Regions from separate parts of the Yersinia canariae genome, predicted to be linked through region 2. Evidence: predicted binding sites of a transcription regulator. Region 2 holds the regulator's gene; the other holds the start of a gene.

Region 1 (8,278 bases), 710 kb from region 2:
GCTTCAGCGCTGGCAGTGCTGTCCGACGGTAGCGTCGAACACGGCCCGCTGGAAGTGCTGCTGACCATGACCGAAGAAGCCGGTATGGATGGCGCATTTGGTCTGCAACCTAACTGGCTGAAAGCCGATATTCTGATTAATACCGATTCCGAGCAGGAAGGTGAAATCTATATGGGTTGCGCCGGTGGTATTGATTTTATTACCACTTTTGCACTGCAACGCGAAGCAGTTCCTGCCGGTTACCAGACGTTGAAGTTGACCATTAAAGGCTTGAAAGGCGGTCACTCAGGCGCTGATATCCATTTAGGGCTAGGTAACGCCAATAAACTTCTGGCGCGCTTCTTGTTTGAACAGACCAAAGATTTAGACCTACGGATATTGGATTTGAATGGCGGCACACTGCGTAATGCCATCCCGCGCGAAGGTTCGGTGACCTTGGCGATTGCCGCCGATAAAGTCGATCAGTTGAAAAATCTGAGTCAAGAGTATCTGGTGACGTTGAAAAACGAGCTGGCCGCAGTCGAAAAAAATCTGGCGATATTGCTTGAACCGGTAGCCACAGATGCCAAAGCCCTGACGAAAGAGACTCAACAGCGCCTGGTCGCGTTATTGAATGCCACACCAAACGGTGTTATTCGTATGAGTGACGCGGTGAAAGGTGTGGTTGAAACCTCACTGAATGTGGGTGTGGTGACCATGAATGAGAATGAAGCAGAAATCATTTGTCTGATTCGTTCCCTGATCGACAGCGGCAAAGATTACGTGGTGAGCATGCTGACCGCAATTGGTCAGTTAGCTGGCGCTGAAACAACACCAAAAGGCGGTTACCCCGGCTGGCAGCCTGACCCAAGCTCTCCAGTGATGGCGCTCGTGCGGGAAACCTACCAAAAGCTGTTTAACAAAACGCCAAACATCATGGTTATCCATGCGGGTCTGGAATGTGGTTTGTTCAAAAAACCTTACCCAGAAATGGATATGGTGTCGATTGGGCCAACTATGACAGGGCCACATTCACCGGATGAACAAGTTCATATCGAAAGTGTGGGCCAATATTGGCAATTGCTGACAGCGCTGCTGAAAGCCATTCCTGAGCGCGCATAATACTCGTCATACTTCAAGCTGTGGGGGTGTTGGCTGCACTCCCGCAGTGCGATTATGTGAGTATATTCATATCAACCATGGGGTTACTGACCCGCCATTTGTCAGTGTTACTCCAAACTCAACAGCAATTGCCGCTCAAGTTGCGGGTCAAGCAAAGTGACATGCAACCCAACCAAACGGACTCCCCGCCCCGCGCGCCGCTCATTCCATGCTGTCCGCGCCACTTGCAGTAAATCCACTTTATTCAGCTCCGGCCAAACATGCTCTTGTGTTGTTTGCTGAAAATCATGGAATTTCAATTTCACCCCCTGCCGAGCAATATGCAGGTCCGGCCTGACCTTCCGTAAGCGGGTTTCCAACTCAATATAAAGCGACTCAATTAATGACTCACAACTTTCCCAATCATGAATATCCTCAGCCAGCGTTCGCTCCACTCCGACGGATTTACGCAAGCGATCGGGGGAAACTTCGCGCTCATCAATGCCGTGGCTGCGCTCCCACAACACATGGCCAAACTTGCCAAAGCGCTTTAATAATTCAGCCTGCGGATAGTTTTGAATATCACTACAGGTTATCAATCCCAGTTCCTGGAGACGTTTCGCGGTGACTTTTCCCACTCCGGGGATTTTACTCAGCGGTAACTCATGCAGGAAGGGCAAAACCTGGTCCGGCGTTATTACATACTGGCCATTGGGTTTATTTAAATCAGAGGCTATTTTGGCTAAAAACTTGATAGGAGCAATGCCAGCAGAAGCCGTCAGATTGATCTCCGTGGCAATAGATTGACGGATTTCTTGGGCAATTAAGGTGGCGGAACCGCTGCATGCCGTGCAATCAGAAACATCCAGATAAGCTTCATCCAATGATAGCGGCTCAATTAATGGAGTATAACGAGCAAAAATTTCACGGATATGCAGCGAGGCTTCTTTATAGGCAGCCATTCGGCCTGGGATAACTTTAAGGTGCGGACAAAGTTTAAGTGCCATTGCGGTCGGCATCGCACTACGCACACCATAACGCCGGGCGGGGTAATTGGCTGTGCTTATCACCCCTCGCCGGTCCCGGCTCCCGCCAATCGCAATAGGAATATCACGCAAGCTGGGATCGTCACGCATTTCGACTGCCGCAAAGAAGCAATCCATATCGACGTGAATAATTTTTCGCATGTTTATCCCCCAACCAAACCACTGTATAAGAATACAGTTAAATAGGGAAAATTCAAGATTATCCTAAGCCCTGACCACGCACATTATGTTATGACAAAATACTAAACAGGAAGCATAGCCACTGCTTCAATTTCTAAGGCTAAATCGTGGTGTAAAGTGGGCACGGGTACAACACAACGCGCCGGTTTGTGTGGCCCCAACCACTGAGCATAAAGTGCATTAAAATGTGGCCAGAGTTCAATATCACACAGATAAACGCGCACTTGGACCAAACTGTTGAGATTGCAATGACAGTCGGCTAGAACGCCCTCAATATTGGCAAAAACCTGTTTGACCTGAATATCAAAAGATTGATGTGATAATACAACGCCCTGCGCCGTAATGGGCAGTTGGCCGGAAAGATAGACCATGCCGCCCGCACAAACAGCATGGCTGTAATGGCCCGCGGGGGGCTGGCCCTGTGTTGAGTTTATTAAGATAGGCTCAGACATTATCAAGACTTATCAATAAAATGAGCCAGCCGGTCTAAATCGACATTACCGCCCGAAATAATTACCCCGACCCGTTTGCCCCGAATATCCAACTGATCACCAAACGCAACCGCCGCCCCTAAACACCCGGTGGGCTCAACCACAATTTTCATTCGGCTAGTGAAAAACTTCATCGCCGAGATCAGTTGGCCATCAGTTGCGGTCAGAATATTATCAACTCGCTCCTGAATAACAGGGAAGGTGTAATGGCCTAAAGCCGCAGTTTGCGCGCCATCGGCAATCGTCACTGGGGTATCAATTTTAACAATTTTACCGCTGCGGAAACTCTGCTGCCCATCATTACCGGCTGCGGGTTCCACCCCAATAACCTGGCAATTTGGGTTGAGCGCTTTGGCGACCGTGGCGCACCCGGACAACAGCCCCCCGCCCCCTAACGGCACCAGCAACACATCCAAATCACCCACTTCTTCAAATAACTCTTTAGCGGCCGTTCCTTGCCCGGCCATGACATCCGGGTGGTCATAAGGCGGAATTAACGTTAGCCCCTGCTCTTGCGCCAATTTATGGCTAATTACCTCACGGTCTTCAAGATAGCGGTCATACAGCACCACTTCACCGCCATAACCTTGGGTTGCGGCAATTTTAGCCGCCGGCGCATCTTTAGGCATGACGATAACGGCGCGAATGCCCAATTTACGGGCGGACAAAGCAATAGCTTGTGCATGATTTCCCGACGAAAAAGCAATAACTCCTTTTGCTTGCTGTTCCGGCGATAACTTCACTAATGCGTTATAGGCTCCCCGAAATTTAAATGCGCCCATATGTTGGAAATTTTCGCATTTAAAAAATAACTGTGCGCCAGTCTGTTCGTTAGCGGTGGATGAAGTCAAAACCGGCGTTTTCAGCGCAAAGCCAGCAATCCGCTGATGTGCTTGAATAATATCGTCGTAACAGATTGCTAATGGGGCCATTTTCAGTTTCCTTCAGTCGGGAGATAGGTATAAACGGTCGAGCGGGCAACCCCCAGATTATTGGCAACAACGGTCTGGGCATTTTTCAAATCCATCAAACCTGCTTGCGCCAATTGGCGGACAATCTCACGCCGCTGCGCCGGGTTCAGTGCCCGTGGGGTGGTATTGTGAGCGGCGGCAAATTGTTCCAGTTGAGTGCGCAGCATCTCAAGGCGAGGTGATGCCAGAGACTCGCGAACATCAGTTGCCGTCGTTTGTGTCAGTTGAGACAAGCTGGCACTGACCGCCGAAAACAGCGAAATATCCATATTCAGACAGAGCGCGCCGATGAACTCCCCTTGGCTATTTTTCAGGCCAATTGAGGTACTTTTGGCTGGGCGACCATCTGGAAATTGGTTCGGATAGTTCAGAATGACCTCCGGAAAATTGGGGTCAGCAATACGGCTCAGCCCCAATTCAGTCGCAGGTTCACCGACTTCACGGCCGGATAAGTTGTTTGATATTGCCGCAATGGCATGTTCTGGTTGAGTGAGGTCGTGCAAGACAAATTCCACCAAAGGTGCAAATGTTTTGCCCAGTGCCTCAACGATTTTTTTGCTCTCCCGCAAGAGGAGTTGATCTTCTGTCAGTTTCATTTCTGAATTATTGTCAACTTATGACATTTTGTCAAATTGATTATGCAGTAATAAAATCTCAATCAAAGAGCCGCATATTGCAGCTCTTTTTCGTGACATTGCAGAGTGGGAGTTACTTCAGAATGGAACTTTTCAATGATTTGTCTTGCTGATGGCGCTCTAAAGCTAATTCAATAAGCGTAGTAATCAGTTCCGTCGAACCAATACCCGTAGCACGCCATAATTTGGGATACATACTAATATTCGTAAACCCAGGCAGGGTATTTATCTCATTGATAACCACCGTGTTATCAGGTGTTAAAAAGACGTCAACCCGCGCCATACCACAACATTCGAGTGTTCGAAATGCCGCTAATGCTACTGCTCGAATATTGTCGCTGACGGCACTGTCTATTAGCGCAGGAATAATGACCTGAGCACCGGTTTCATTGATGTATTTTGTGTCATAGGAATAAAACTCGTCACTGATGACAACTTCGCCACACAAACTGGCTTGCGGATGGTCATTACCCAGAACCGCGCATTCTATCTCGCGCCCAACAATAGCTGACTCCACCAACACTTTATGGTCAAAATCAAAGGCTAATGCTACCGCCTGTTCATATTCATGTGCATTACGAACCTTACTCACCCCGACCGAAGAGCCTTGATTGGCCGGCTTAATGAATAAAGGCAAGCCGAGTGTTTCAGTCACCTGCTCAAAACGGTATTTCTCTTTATTAGCCCGTGTCAGCGTTATAAATGGCGCGATATTCAGCCCGGCATCGCGCAGTAACCGCTTGGTGATGTCTTTATCCATACTGACCGCAGAGCCCACGACACCTGAGCCAACGAAAGGAATATTCGCCATGCGCAGCAGACCTTGCAAAGAGCCATCCTCCCCTAATGTCCCGTGAACGATAGGGAAAATGACATCCAACTGGGCTAAAGCAGAAGCATTATCCGCAGCAATAAGTTGCTGATGATTCTGACCCGGAATCAGCGCCACACTTCTGTTTGAGTGATTCAGGGAAATTAATGCTGGGTTCTCTGCATTTAATAAGTAATTGGATGCATCATTAACATGCCATTGCCCTTGTTTATCAATACCGAGCAGCATCACATCGAATTTTTCTTTATCAATTGCCTCTACGATGTTCTTTGCCGACTGCAATGACACTTCATGTTCAGCCGATTTACCGCCAAAAATCACACCAACTCGCAATTTCGACACACTACATTCCTTCTTAAGACCTGGCACTTAGGGGCGCGACCACCCAATAAAACTACACACATACCCTAAATAATTCGAGTTGCAGTAAAGCGGCAACTGAACGCCCCCATGAGCTTACATGAGTAAGTCAATGAGGCGAACGAAAGCAACCCGCCCACATGCAGCTTGAGGTATGACGGGTATAACACTAATACAACTTTTGTATGCTTAACTAATGTTTTTTAAGATTCTTACAGAAATTTCTGGTGATACAGGCGGATAAGTCCACCTCATCCCAGCATATGATTTTAGTACTAGGCATTCACATCAATAACAGAAGAAATTATATCCCCATAGATGGAACTCATAATTATCCTAATCAATATGCTAACGAATTTAGGCAATAACAGAATTGAATTCTGTTATGGGTATTTATTTCCTTTTTGTCATTTATTTTTAATAAAAAATCATTAAATTCGACAAGACCGAAGAAGATTGGTTATATGATTAACATCACCCTGCAAAAATTCATTATCAGTCAATGGATGGAAACCAAATATTATGCGAAATTATATAATGGCTACTTTATTACTCTCTGCTACCTTTATAACAAATGCTAATTCAGTCAATTCAAGCACTCATCTCAACCCACCACAAATTATTGCCCATCGTGGTGGCACTGCTGATGCGCCTGAAAATACGATCCCAGCCATCAAAAAAGCGTTGGATAATGGTGCGGATGCAATCTGGATAACACTACAGTTATCAAAAGATAATGAACTTGTACTGTATCGCCCTTCCAAACTCGAAGAATTGACCGATATGTTTGGCAACGTTTCTGATTATTCCGCAAAGCAACTCGCCCAAGCTAATGCCAGCGCTGATTACAATAAAAAACATAATATTCATCCTAACCCAAAGATTCACGTTGGCATTCCTACACTTGATGAAGTATTAAAAACATTCCCTACAACAACATTTTATCTTGATATCAAATCTCCGGATGCTCCCCCAGCAACACTCGCGCAAGCACTGAAAACAACACTGAATGCAACCACTCAAGGTGAGAAAAACCGACTAAGCCGAACCCGAGTTTACTCAACCGATGATAATTATTTGAATGCGTTGGATAAGATAAACCAAGCCAGCGACTCCACACCTAAAATACAGCGTTTTGAAAGTCGTAACGTTACTCGAACTCAATTAGCCAATATCACTATGGATCATAAATGTGAGTTACCGGCAGATGATAAAGAGCGCTGGTATGGTCTGGAATTACACCGAAAGGTCGAGGTTGTGGAAAAATTCACGCTGGGTGAAGGGCGTTCTAATGCAGTATTAAGTTGGGATAAAGAAGCCGTTGATTGTTTCCGTAAAAATAAAAATGCACATATTATTTTCTTCGGAATTAATACTCCCGAAGATTATAAGAAAGCAAAAGAATTAGGTGCTAATGGTGTCATGGTAGACTCCCCTGCTTTGTTTAAAAAGATAATCAATGACAATAAATAATTAAAATTACACATAAACACCCCCCAATCAGTTATTTATTGATTGGGGGATTTAATGGCTATTTAAAGCCCTTAGACGATAGCTACACAATACGATACTGATCCAGTTTTTTTTGACGCGCGGCCTCTTTAGCCAATCGTTTCTTTCGCGAATCACAAGGCTCAGGGCAATCACATACTTTTTCCATCCCCAGAGCCCCAATACCTCCGCAACTGCCCTGTAAGGTTTTACGTTTTACAATATAACCCAACGACATCCCGGCGATGACCAACAGAAAAAACACGAAGGACGCGATAAAAACCGTCAACATAATCCTCTCCTATCAAGGCTGCTTTTGCAGATACGGTTTGAATGACTCAGAAAAGTGCTCCTCAAAACCTTCATCAGTTTTAACTATCATAAATACCGGAATACCCAGCAAATTAGCTAATGCCATCCCCCGCTCAGGGCCGAGAACGCCTAACCCCGTTGAGAGCCCGTCAGCAGTCATACAGCTTGGGTCTAAAACAGTAATTGAGACTAAACGATGATTTATTGGTCGGCCAGTGCCGGGGTCAATAGTATGCGAATAACGGACGCCATTCTGTTCAAAGTAATTTCGGTAGTCACCAGAAGTCGCAATAGCCATCCGACCGGGTTCGATAATCTCTTGCGCACTTTGTTCTGACCCAGCAACAGGCTTTTCGATAGCAATACGCCAAGGTTTATTCTCCCCATTGTTGCCGCGTGTTCGTACTTCGCCGCCAATATCAACCATATAGTTATTGATATTCTGCGCTTCTAAGTATTCGGCAACAACATCGACTCCATATCCTTTAGCTATAGCTGAAAGATCCACATAGAGCTCTGGAATACGTTTAATCAAAGTGCCATTTTCTACCGCAAGTTTATCAATACCAACCCATTCCCGACGTTTATCAATTTCAGCATCGGTAGGCACCACGTTAGGGCGCCCTTCAGGGCCGAAGCCCCATAAATTAACCAAAGGCCCGACAGTTACATCCAGCGCACCGTCAGTCAGGCGGTTAATTCGAATAGCTTCCCGTACAACTTTAGCTGTCGCGAATGAAACAGGAAATGGCGTATCCACTTGCTGACTTTTGTTGAAACGACTCAATTCGGAGTTTGGCCGATAAGTCGACATTTGATTATTGACCTGTTCCAGCTCGCGATCTATTTCCTGCTGCAACTTTTCCGGACTAAGAGTTGC
Region 2 (8,278 bases):
CTTACAAATGATGAATATTTAATCATTCGCCTTACACTATAAAAGTAATAATCAGAGCCTCTATTATTCGAGGCTCCGATTATACTGTTTCTTTGATACATTTGTAGGGGTACAGCAGAGTATTCTGTCAGAGTTATGTTCACTTAAATGAACGTGCCGTTTATACAGCTATTTTCCTCTAACAGAGGATGAAAATGTGATACCAAATCGTATCGGATAGTATCCTAACAAGCCAATTTAGGAAAAAACACGTTTTTCTAACAATTTGCGCCACTAAACTTTCAGCCTGTGATCGCCCCCGCAAGAAAGTAAAAATTTAATAACGTCGAATCGCCGGTTTCTGCATTGAGCGCCATATCCAGACCACCACAACGGCCAAAATCAACCATGGCAACAGCTTAATCATCATCACAAATAAGCCGCCTAGCATCATAAAGGCCGCGGCCACCAACAATGCGGCAAAAATGCCCAACAAGGAGATGCCGGTCGCCATCAACATGATGAAAAAACCAATAACAAAGAGAAGTTCGAACATGGCTGGCTCCTTAATAATTGTTTAAGTCTCGCCATCACATCATTAAATACAATGATGTAGACAAAGAGTTTATTAAGAGTGTTACAAGAAACGTGCCAATTTAAATAAAATAGCTAACAGATTGAATTTACTAATTATAGATAAAATAATCTTGTCAGGGAAACCAGCAGACATGGCCAATCTCACTAACTTTTAGTTAATTTACTACACTATTATACCCAAATCATTGGAATTGCAGGTCAGCAGCCAGTGAGCGCATCCCGAATCACTTACTCAAGTAAGTGATTCGGGTAAGTTAGCGCAGCTAACCCCCTGCTACTTCAAGGACGGGTCACCAACGCCAGCGCCTGCTCGACCACAGAAACATCCGCGCCGGGTTTGTGGGCATTCTCACTCAGATGACGACGCCATTGGCGCGCGCCGGGGATCCCTTGGAAAATACCCAGAATATGCCGGGTTATATGACCTAAATAAGCACCGCGCGACAGTTCTTGCTCAATATAAGGATAAAGAGCTTCGATAGCTTTGACGCTGTCGACCACTGGCGCATTCGGATCAAACAGTTCGCGATCCACTTGCGTCAAAATACTCGGGTTTTGATAAGCTTCGCGCCCCATCATCACCCCATCAACATGTTTGAGATGTTCTTTAGCTTCGGTCAGTGTTTTTACACCCCCATTAATCGCGATAGTCAGGGCCGGAAAATCACGTTTTAGCTGATAAACTCGCTCATAATCCAGCGGGGGGACTTCGCGGTTTTCTTTTGGGCTCAATCCTGAAAGCCAGGCTTTGCGGGCATGAATAGTGAAAATATCACACTGACCTTGTTCAGCCACGGTTTGCACGAATTCACACAAAAACTCATAACTATCCAACTGGTCAATCCCAATACGGGTTTTGACCGTTACCGGAATAGAAACCACATCGCGCATAGCTTTGATACAATCAGCGACCAAGCTGGCTTCCGCCATCAAACAGGCACCAAAACGGCCATTTTGCACCCGATCAGAGGGGCAACCGACATTGAGGTTTATTTCATTGTAGCCGCGAAGTTCCGCCAATTTGGCGCAATGAGCTAAAGCATGCGGATCACTGCCACCGAGCTGTAATGCAACCGGATGGTCTTGTTCGCTGTAAGCCAGATAGTCGCCTTTACCATGGATAATTGCACCCGTGGTGACCATCTCGGTATATAACAAAGTCTGTTTGGTTAACAAACGATGAAAGTAACGGCAATGGCGATCTGTCCAATCGAGCATCGGCGCGACGGAAAAACGCTGTAGGGGATAATTGCCTTTAAATTCGCTTGTAGCGGCGGTTACGGCTGAATGTGTGAATGTGTTATTTTCGTGCATTCTGGGTCATTTTGTCGTGTTCTATGTCAGCCCTAGACAGTCCCTGATAGATGGATACTGATAGAGGGTAAGGGAAAATCATGACCTACTATAGCATAGAAAAACACCCTCGCGCCGATGCCACCGGCGCGCTGTGTCCTGAAAAACCTTAATAAGGCCTTATCGCGGTAGCTTTTGGTAAACGTCCTCAAGAACTAATCTCGCGCCCGCATTAGACAAGTGGTTTCCATTATTGTAGAGCCCGCCATCTTTATTAATAATTAAACAACGGTTATCACGGCATAAACTATCAACCGGTTTGATAATAATCAGATTAGGGTTTGGTGTGAGATAGCTATCGAGTGTTTCACCCAAGCTGAGTGCAGCATAATAACCTTTTGTTCTTTTATCATATACTTTATTAATATGGGAGTTCGTCATATTTAGCAATCTAAAATACTCTATTTTTACATCAGTACTAATGCTAGGTATTGGGTATATCACAACGACTCGGTGCCCTAAAGAAAGTAACTTGTTAATATTCTCAGCAAAAGATTCCCAAACTAAATCCTTACCAACAACAGGCTTGCCATTCAATTCCTGACCGCCCTCTTCCACCACATTAACATCTTTAAACTGAGCATAATTAGCTGCAATTAGGAATGTTTTTTTATCTGTGAAATTATTAATTACCTGCCAACGTTGACGATTAATTCCGGGGCACTCAGGGGCAGTACCAAACCATAATTTCTCAGAGACAAATGAACATTGTTCATATGTTAAGGATATGATGCCATGGCCTGTTGCTGCTAATTTATTCTGTAATGCATATTCAAATGATGCGACATAACTGTCACCAAGAACAACCCAACTTTCATCACCAAACCTACATGCTTCCAGGGGACTTCTATTTATGCACTCAATTGTTTTCTCACCCGAAAAATAATTTGCATCTTTAGTCTTTCCCATTAGACGCCTAAACTCAGGGACTTTAAAATCCTCATACATTTTTTTGGCTAAAGGAGACATTAAACTGTCGGTCTGATCAGCAGAGCTGTTCTTAACTAATACAAATACTGAAAACACGATTAAAATTATCGCTGATACGGTCATCGAGATCAATTTCCAGCGGGAGAGTTGTTTTTTCCTAAATGGTTTTTCAATGACATAAAAAGATAATATGGATAGAGCTATTGATAATAAAATCAATATGATGGATATGAAAGTGCTAATTTCGCCTATTTTAATTCTATAAAAAACAAATAATGGTTGATGCCAAAGATAAATAGAATAAGATATCGCCCCGATAAAAATCATTGGTTTAAGTGATAAAAAATAAGAGGCGGCATCTTTCTCACGAGAGAATAATACTATTAGGCAAGTCCCTAACACAGGTATTAATGTAATGACGGATGGATGCAGCATTCCATCATCAATAAATACAATAGACAAAATTATTAAGATAAACCCCACTATAGGGAGTGTTTTATAATAAAACTTACTAATATTAAGCTTGTTTTCTAAAATAATAATAGCAACAATACTTCCCGCCATCAGTTCCCACATTCTACTCGGTAACATATAGAATGCAAAGTTGGGCTGGCGGTAGGCTAAAATGTTAGACAATACTAATGAGAGCAAAAAAATGAAACATATTATAGTTAGTTTTTTATCTTTAAATCTCTTAAATAACCAGATGCATAAAAAAGGGAAAATAAGATAAAATTGCCACTCGACAGACAAACTCCAAGTATGCAGCAATGGTTTATATTCACTGGAATCTGATACATAAGTATCCTCACCAAAAAAATATAAATTAGACACAAAGAACAAAGATGCCAATAATGTTTTCACATAAACAACAAGACTATCAGGCAATAAAAAATAAAAGGCCAAAACAGAAGATAATAACAACACAATAATCATTGCTGGCAGTATTCTTTTTATTCTTCTAATAAAAAAATCTTTTAAAGAAAAAACACCAGTATTCATTTGTGAAAAAATTATTGTTGTGATCAGGTAGCCAGATAATACAAAAAACATATCTACACCAAGGAAACCGCCCTTGAATACCTCATAACCGAAAAGTGAAAATTTAACGTGATATAAAAGCACGGATATCACTGCAACAGCCCTTAAACCATCTAACTCCGCCCTGTACTTTGTGATATCAGAAGACATTCTCATCTCTACAAAAAATAGTTTATTTATTTTCCCATAGCAAAAGCCCTTTTACAATATCCTAACAAACGTAGATTGTAAAATACCATTACTTTGAGTCATTTATACATCCTGATTTTTTATTGGCGTGGGCATTAACACTGCTTGAAAGTTTTACTTTTAATTAATTTAACCTCAAAACAGACGCCAGTGGTTTAATCTCAGAATATGTCAATAAAGGGATATTGAGCAACAGGTTAATATGATAAAATCTGTTCCATTCAAATACTGCGGGATGAAATCATGAAGCCAACCAACCTGGAAAAGCTGCTTGCTCAGGCTGAAAGTCTGTGCCAACAACGTAACGTCCGGCTGACACCGCAGCGTCTTGAAGTATTACGCTTAATGGCAGAACAACCTGGCGCAATCAGTGCTTATGATTTATTGGACCTGCTCCGAGTTTCCGAGCCACAAGCTAAGCCGCCCACTGTTTACCGCGCATTAGATTTTTTGCTGGAGCAAGGGTTTATTCACCGCGTCGAATCAGCCAATAGTTACGTATTGTGTCATCATTTTGAAGAGCCAACTCATACCTCTGCGCTATTTATCTGTGATCGCTGCAAGATTGTGACTGAACGCCCCACGATCGGCATTGAAGAAGCTCTGGCGCTGTTAGCACAACAATCTGGTTTTACCCTACGCCATAGCGTGGTAGAAGCCCATGGTTTATGTACTGAATGCGGGAAGGTCGAAGCATGTGAAAGTCACGATCATTGTGATCATGACCATTCTATTGTAATAAAAAAGAAATAACTCTGGCGGATAATAATCTGACTACCGGTAGAAAGTCGGTGGGTTATACATTGTCTGAAGATATGAAAAATTAGAATACTTAAAAAGTAACGCATATTAAATACGACACATCCATGTGTCACATCGATATAAAATTATAAATAAACAGAATGTTTTTATCATTAACACTCTCTTTTATTTCATCGTAACAACCATGTGAAAAAGTATATTAATACTTCACATTCTATAAGTTGAAAGGTTCGATTAATTTATATCGATATTAGGTTAATTCCATTTAACGCTGCTACCAGCGATATTTGCTGTGGTCTTCCCAAGCTTTAACTTCTTTCTCGGCTTGCTCTTTTTGATAGCCGTATTTCTCCTGGATTTTACCCACCAGCTGGTCACGCTTACCTTCAATAACCGTCAGGTCATCATCAGTCAGCTTACCCCATTTCTCTTTCACTTTACCTTTAAACTGCTTCCAGTTACCGTCGGCTTGATCTTTATTCATAATATCTCCGTCAACTTGGTTTTTGGATATGTTTAATTTAATACGGCAAGTAATTTCAATTTATAAATATTTTATTTATATTAGTCATTCTCAGACATAATTTAAATATTATTGCTTCGCTTACCGTATGAATAACTATAGCAGAGGATGCTGACAATTAAAGTCTAATTGATATTAATCACTGCTATTAGGGCAATAAATTAAAAATAAAAATAAATAATATGCAGTTAAAACAGTAGGTAATAGCTTATTATCGGAATGCTCTCAAACTAAATAGGCTAAATATTATGAGGGTTAAAAGAGTCATATACCCTTCTTGTCGAAGGGTATATGTGTAGCATTAAAATCAGATCCAGTCGCCATTGCGGATAACACCAACAGCTAGCCCTTCAATAGTGAAATTTTGCTCACGCAGATCGACGACAATTGGCTGGAACTCACTGTTTTCTGGCAGAAGCTGTACGATATTACCCTGTTTTTTCAGGCGTTTTACCGTCACTTCATCATCAATACGCGCAACGACCACTTGCCCATTACGCACATCCTGAGTTTTATGCACCGCCAACAAGTCACCATCCAGAATACCAATATCTCTCATCGACATCCCATTAACCCGCAGCAGAAAATCTGCACTCGGCTTAAACATGGCAGGGTCGACTTTATAATGCCCTTCGATATGCTGCTGCGCTAACAGTGGCTCACCTGCCGCGACTCGGCCAATCAGTGGTAAGCCGTCTTCCTCTTCCATCAACAGACGGATGCCACGGGACGCGCCGGAGACAATCTCAATAACACCCTTACGGGCCAGTGCTTTTAAATGCTCTTCAGCGGCGTTAGGAGAGCGGAACCCCAGACGCTGCGCAATTTCGGCACGGGTCGGTGGCATACCTGTTTGCGATAAGTGATCGCGCACAAGGTCGTAAACCTCTTGCTGCCTGGTAGTAAGTGCTTTCATTCCGCCCCCTGTTTGTTTATACAGTCTTGCTGTGAGTATATACAGCTATGCGGGTGTTGGGAACCAAAGAGTGAATAAAAACAGGGATTAATCACTGTTTACATCAACAGCGTTGTTAGCCGTATTTTTAACCGACATATTGCCAGAGCACGGTTATCCATATAAAGAGCGCCAACATGATGGCCAAAAACACAGCGGCAGACCCCATATCTTTGGCTCGGCCCGACAATTCATGGAATTCACTGCCGATGCGGTCCACCACAGCTTCAATCGCACTATTAATGACTTCAATAATGATCACTAACACCACGCTCGCGATCAATAAAATGCGCGCGATAGCATCTACATCCAGCCAGAAGGCCAGTATGATAGCGAGTATGGCAGCCACAGATTCTTGGCGAAATGCGGCTTCATTTCTCCAGGCTGCAACTAAGCCTTTCACAGAATAACCGGCTGCTTTATAAACTCGGGTTAATCCTGTTGATTGATTTGCCATATTTTATTGCCTTTATCTTAAGTTAATGATGATTTTTGCCGCTTTCTGTTGTCTCATCACCACAGATCTCAAAACCAGTTTCTGGTATCCTTGCGACGAATTGCTAACAAGAGGCTTCATGTAGTTATGTCAGGTTGGCGTAAAATATATTACAAGTTACTGAATTTACCGCTAAAAATGCTGGTAAAAAGTAAGGTTATTCCGGCAGATCCTGTGACTGAGTTAGGGTTAGACCCGTCTCGTCCTATTCTGTACGTTTTACCTTACAATTCTAAGGCTGATTTGCTGACTTTGCGAGCGCAGTGTCAGGCGCAGGATTTGCCCGACCCATTGATTCCATTGGAAATCGATGGCGTGCAACTTCCCAGCCATGTCTTTATCGATAACGGCCCACGGGTGTTTCGCTATTACGCCCCTAAACAGGAATCAGTAAAGCTATTCCACGATTATTTGGATCTGCATCGCAATAACCCGGAGCTGGATATCCAAATGCTGCCGGTTTCGGTGATGTTTGGTCGCTCTCCGGGCCGTGAAGGCCATGGAACGCCACATCTGCGCGTACTAAACGGCGTAGAAAAATTCTTTGCCGTATTGTGGCTGGGGCGCGATAGCTTTGTGCGTTTTTCGACCACAGTATCACTGCGCCGGATGGCCCGTGAGCATGGTACTGACAAAACTATCGCCCATAAACTGGCACGCGTAGCGCGGATGCACTTCTCACGTCAGCGCCTGGCCGCGGTTGGCCCGAGTCTGCCGGCCCGTCAAGACCTATTCAAAAAGCTGTTAACATCCAAAGCGATTGAAAAAGCGGTCGCAGATGAAGCCCGTACCAAGAAAATCTCCCATGAGAAAGCGCAACAAAACGCCATTACACTGATGGAAGAAATTGCCGCCGACTTCTCGTACGAAGCAGTGCGTCTGTCCGACCGAGTGTTGAGTTGGACATGGAACCGCTTGTATCAAGGGATTAATGTCCATAATGCAGAGCGCGTGCGGCAGTTGGCGCAGGATGGTCATGAAATTGTCTATGTGCCTTGTCATCGCAGCCATATGGACTACCTGCTGCTCTCCTATGTGCTTTATCACCAAGGGCTGGTACCGCCGCATATTGCTGCTGGTATTAACCTTAATTTCTGGCCTGCTGGCCCGATTTTCCGCCGTTTAGGTGCTTTCTTTATCCGCCGGACCTTTAAAGGCAACAAACTCTACTCAACAGTGTTCCGTGAATATCTGGGTGAATTATTCACCCGAGGCTATTCAGTAGAATACTTTGTTGAAGGCGGGCGCTCACGAACTGGCCGTCTGCTGGAACCCAAAACTGGCACCCTGTCGATGACAATACAGGCCATGTTGCGCGGCGGCTCACGCCCAATCACGTTAGTGCCCATTTACATCGGCTACGAGCATGTGATGGAAGTAGGAACTTACGCCAAAGAGTTACGGGGCGCGACCAAAGAGAAAGAGAGTCTATTGCAGATGCTGCGTGGTTTGC

The links. The regulator LexA, encoded in region 2, represses DNA repair genes until DNA is damaged. The targets are predictions, from matches to a motif close to TNCTGTATGTACATACAGNA.
Region 1: a site for LexA is predicted at 2,287-2,306, ahead of dinB (DNA polymerase IV). Genes of this name have one in related genera too.

The regions. Positions count from the first base shown of each region.
Region 1 is NZ_CP043727.1:3,542,321-3,550,598, forward strand. Features, by position in the region: gene pepD (beta-Ala-His dipeptidase) at 1-1,101, shown strand, start outside; gene dinB (DNA polymerase IV) at 1,209-2,267, opposite strand; gene F0T03_RS16360 (RidA family protein) at 2,369-2,758, opposite strand; gene F0T03_RS16365 (threo-3-hydroxy-L-aspartate ammonia-lyase) at 2,761-3,729, opposite strand; gene F0T03_RS16370 (helix-turn-helix transcriptional regulator) at 3,732-4,364, opposite strand; gene ddlA (D-alanine--D-alanine ligase) at 4,477-5,577, opposite strand; gene F0T03_RS16380 (glycerophosphodiester phosphodiesterase family protein) at 6,118-7,068, shown strand; gene nqrM ((Na+)-NQR maturation NqrM) at 7,151-7,378, opposite strand; gene F0T03_RS16390 (FAD:protein FMN transferase) at 7,391-8,278, opposite strand, start outside.
Region 2 is NZ_CP043727.1:4,253,436-4,261,713, forward strand. Features, by position in the region: gene pspG (envelope stress response protein PspG) at 317-535, opposite strand; gene dusA (tRNA dihydrouridine(20/20a) synthase DusA) at 856-1,890, opposite strand; gene F0T03_RS19485 (acyltransferase family protein) at 2,050-4,050, opposite strand; gene zur (zinc uptake transcriptional repressor Zur) at 4,333-4,842, shown strand; gene F0T03_RS19495 (CsbD family protein) at 5,126-5,335, opposite strand; gene lexA (transcriptional repressor LexA) at 5,682-6,290, opposite strand; gene F0T03_RS19505 (diacylglycerol kinase) at 6,418-6,786, opposite strand; gene plsB (glycerol-3-phosphate 1-O-acyltransferase PlsB) at 6,913-8,278, shown strand, end outside.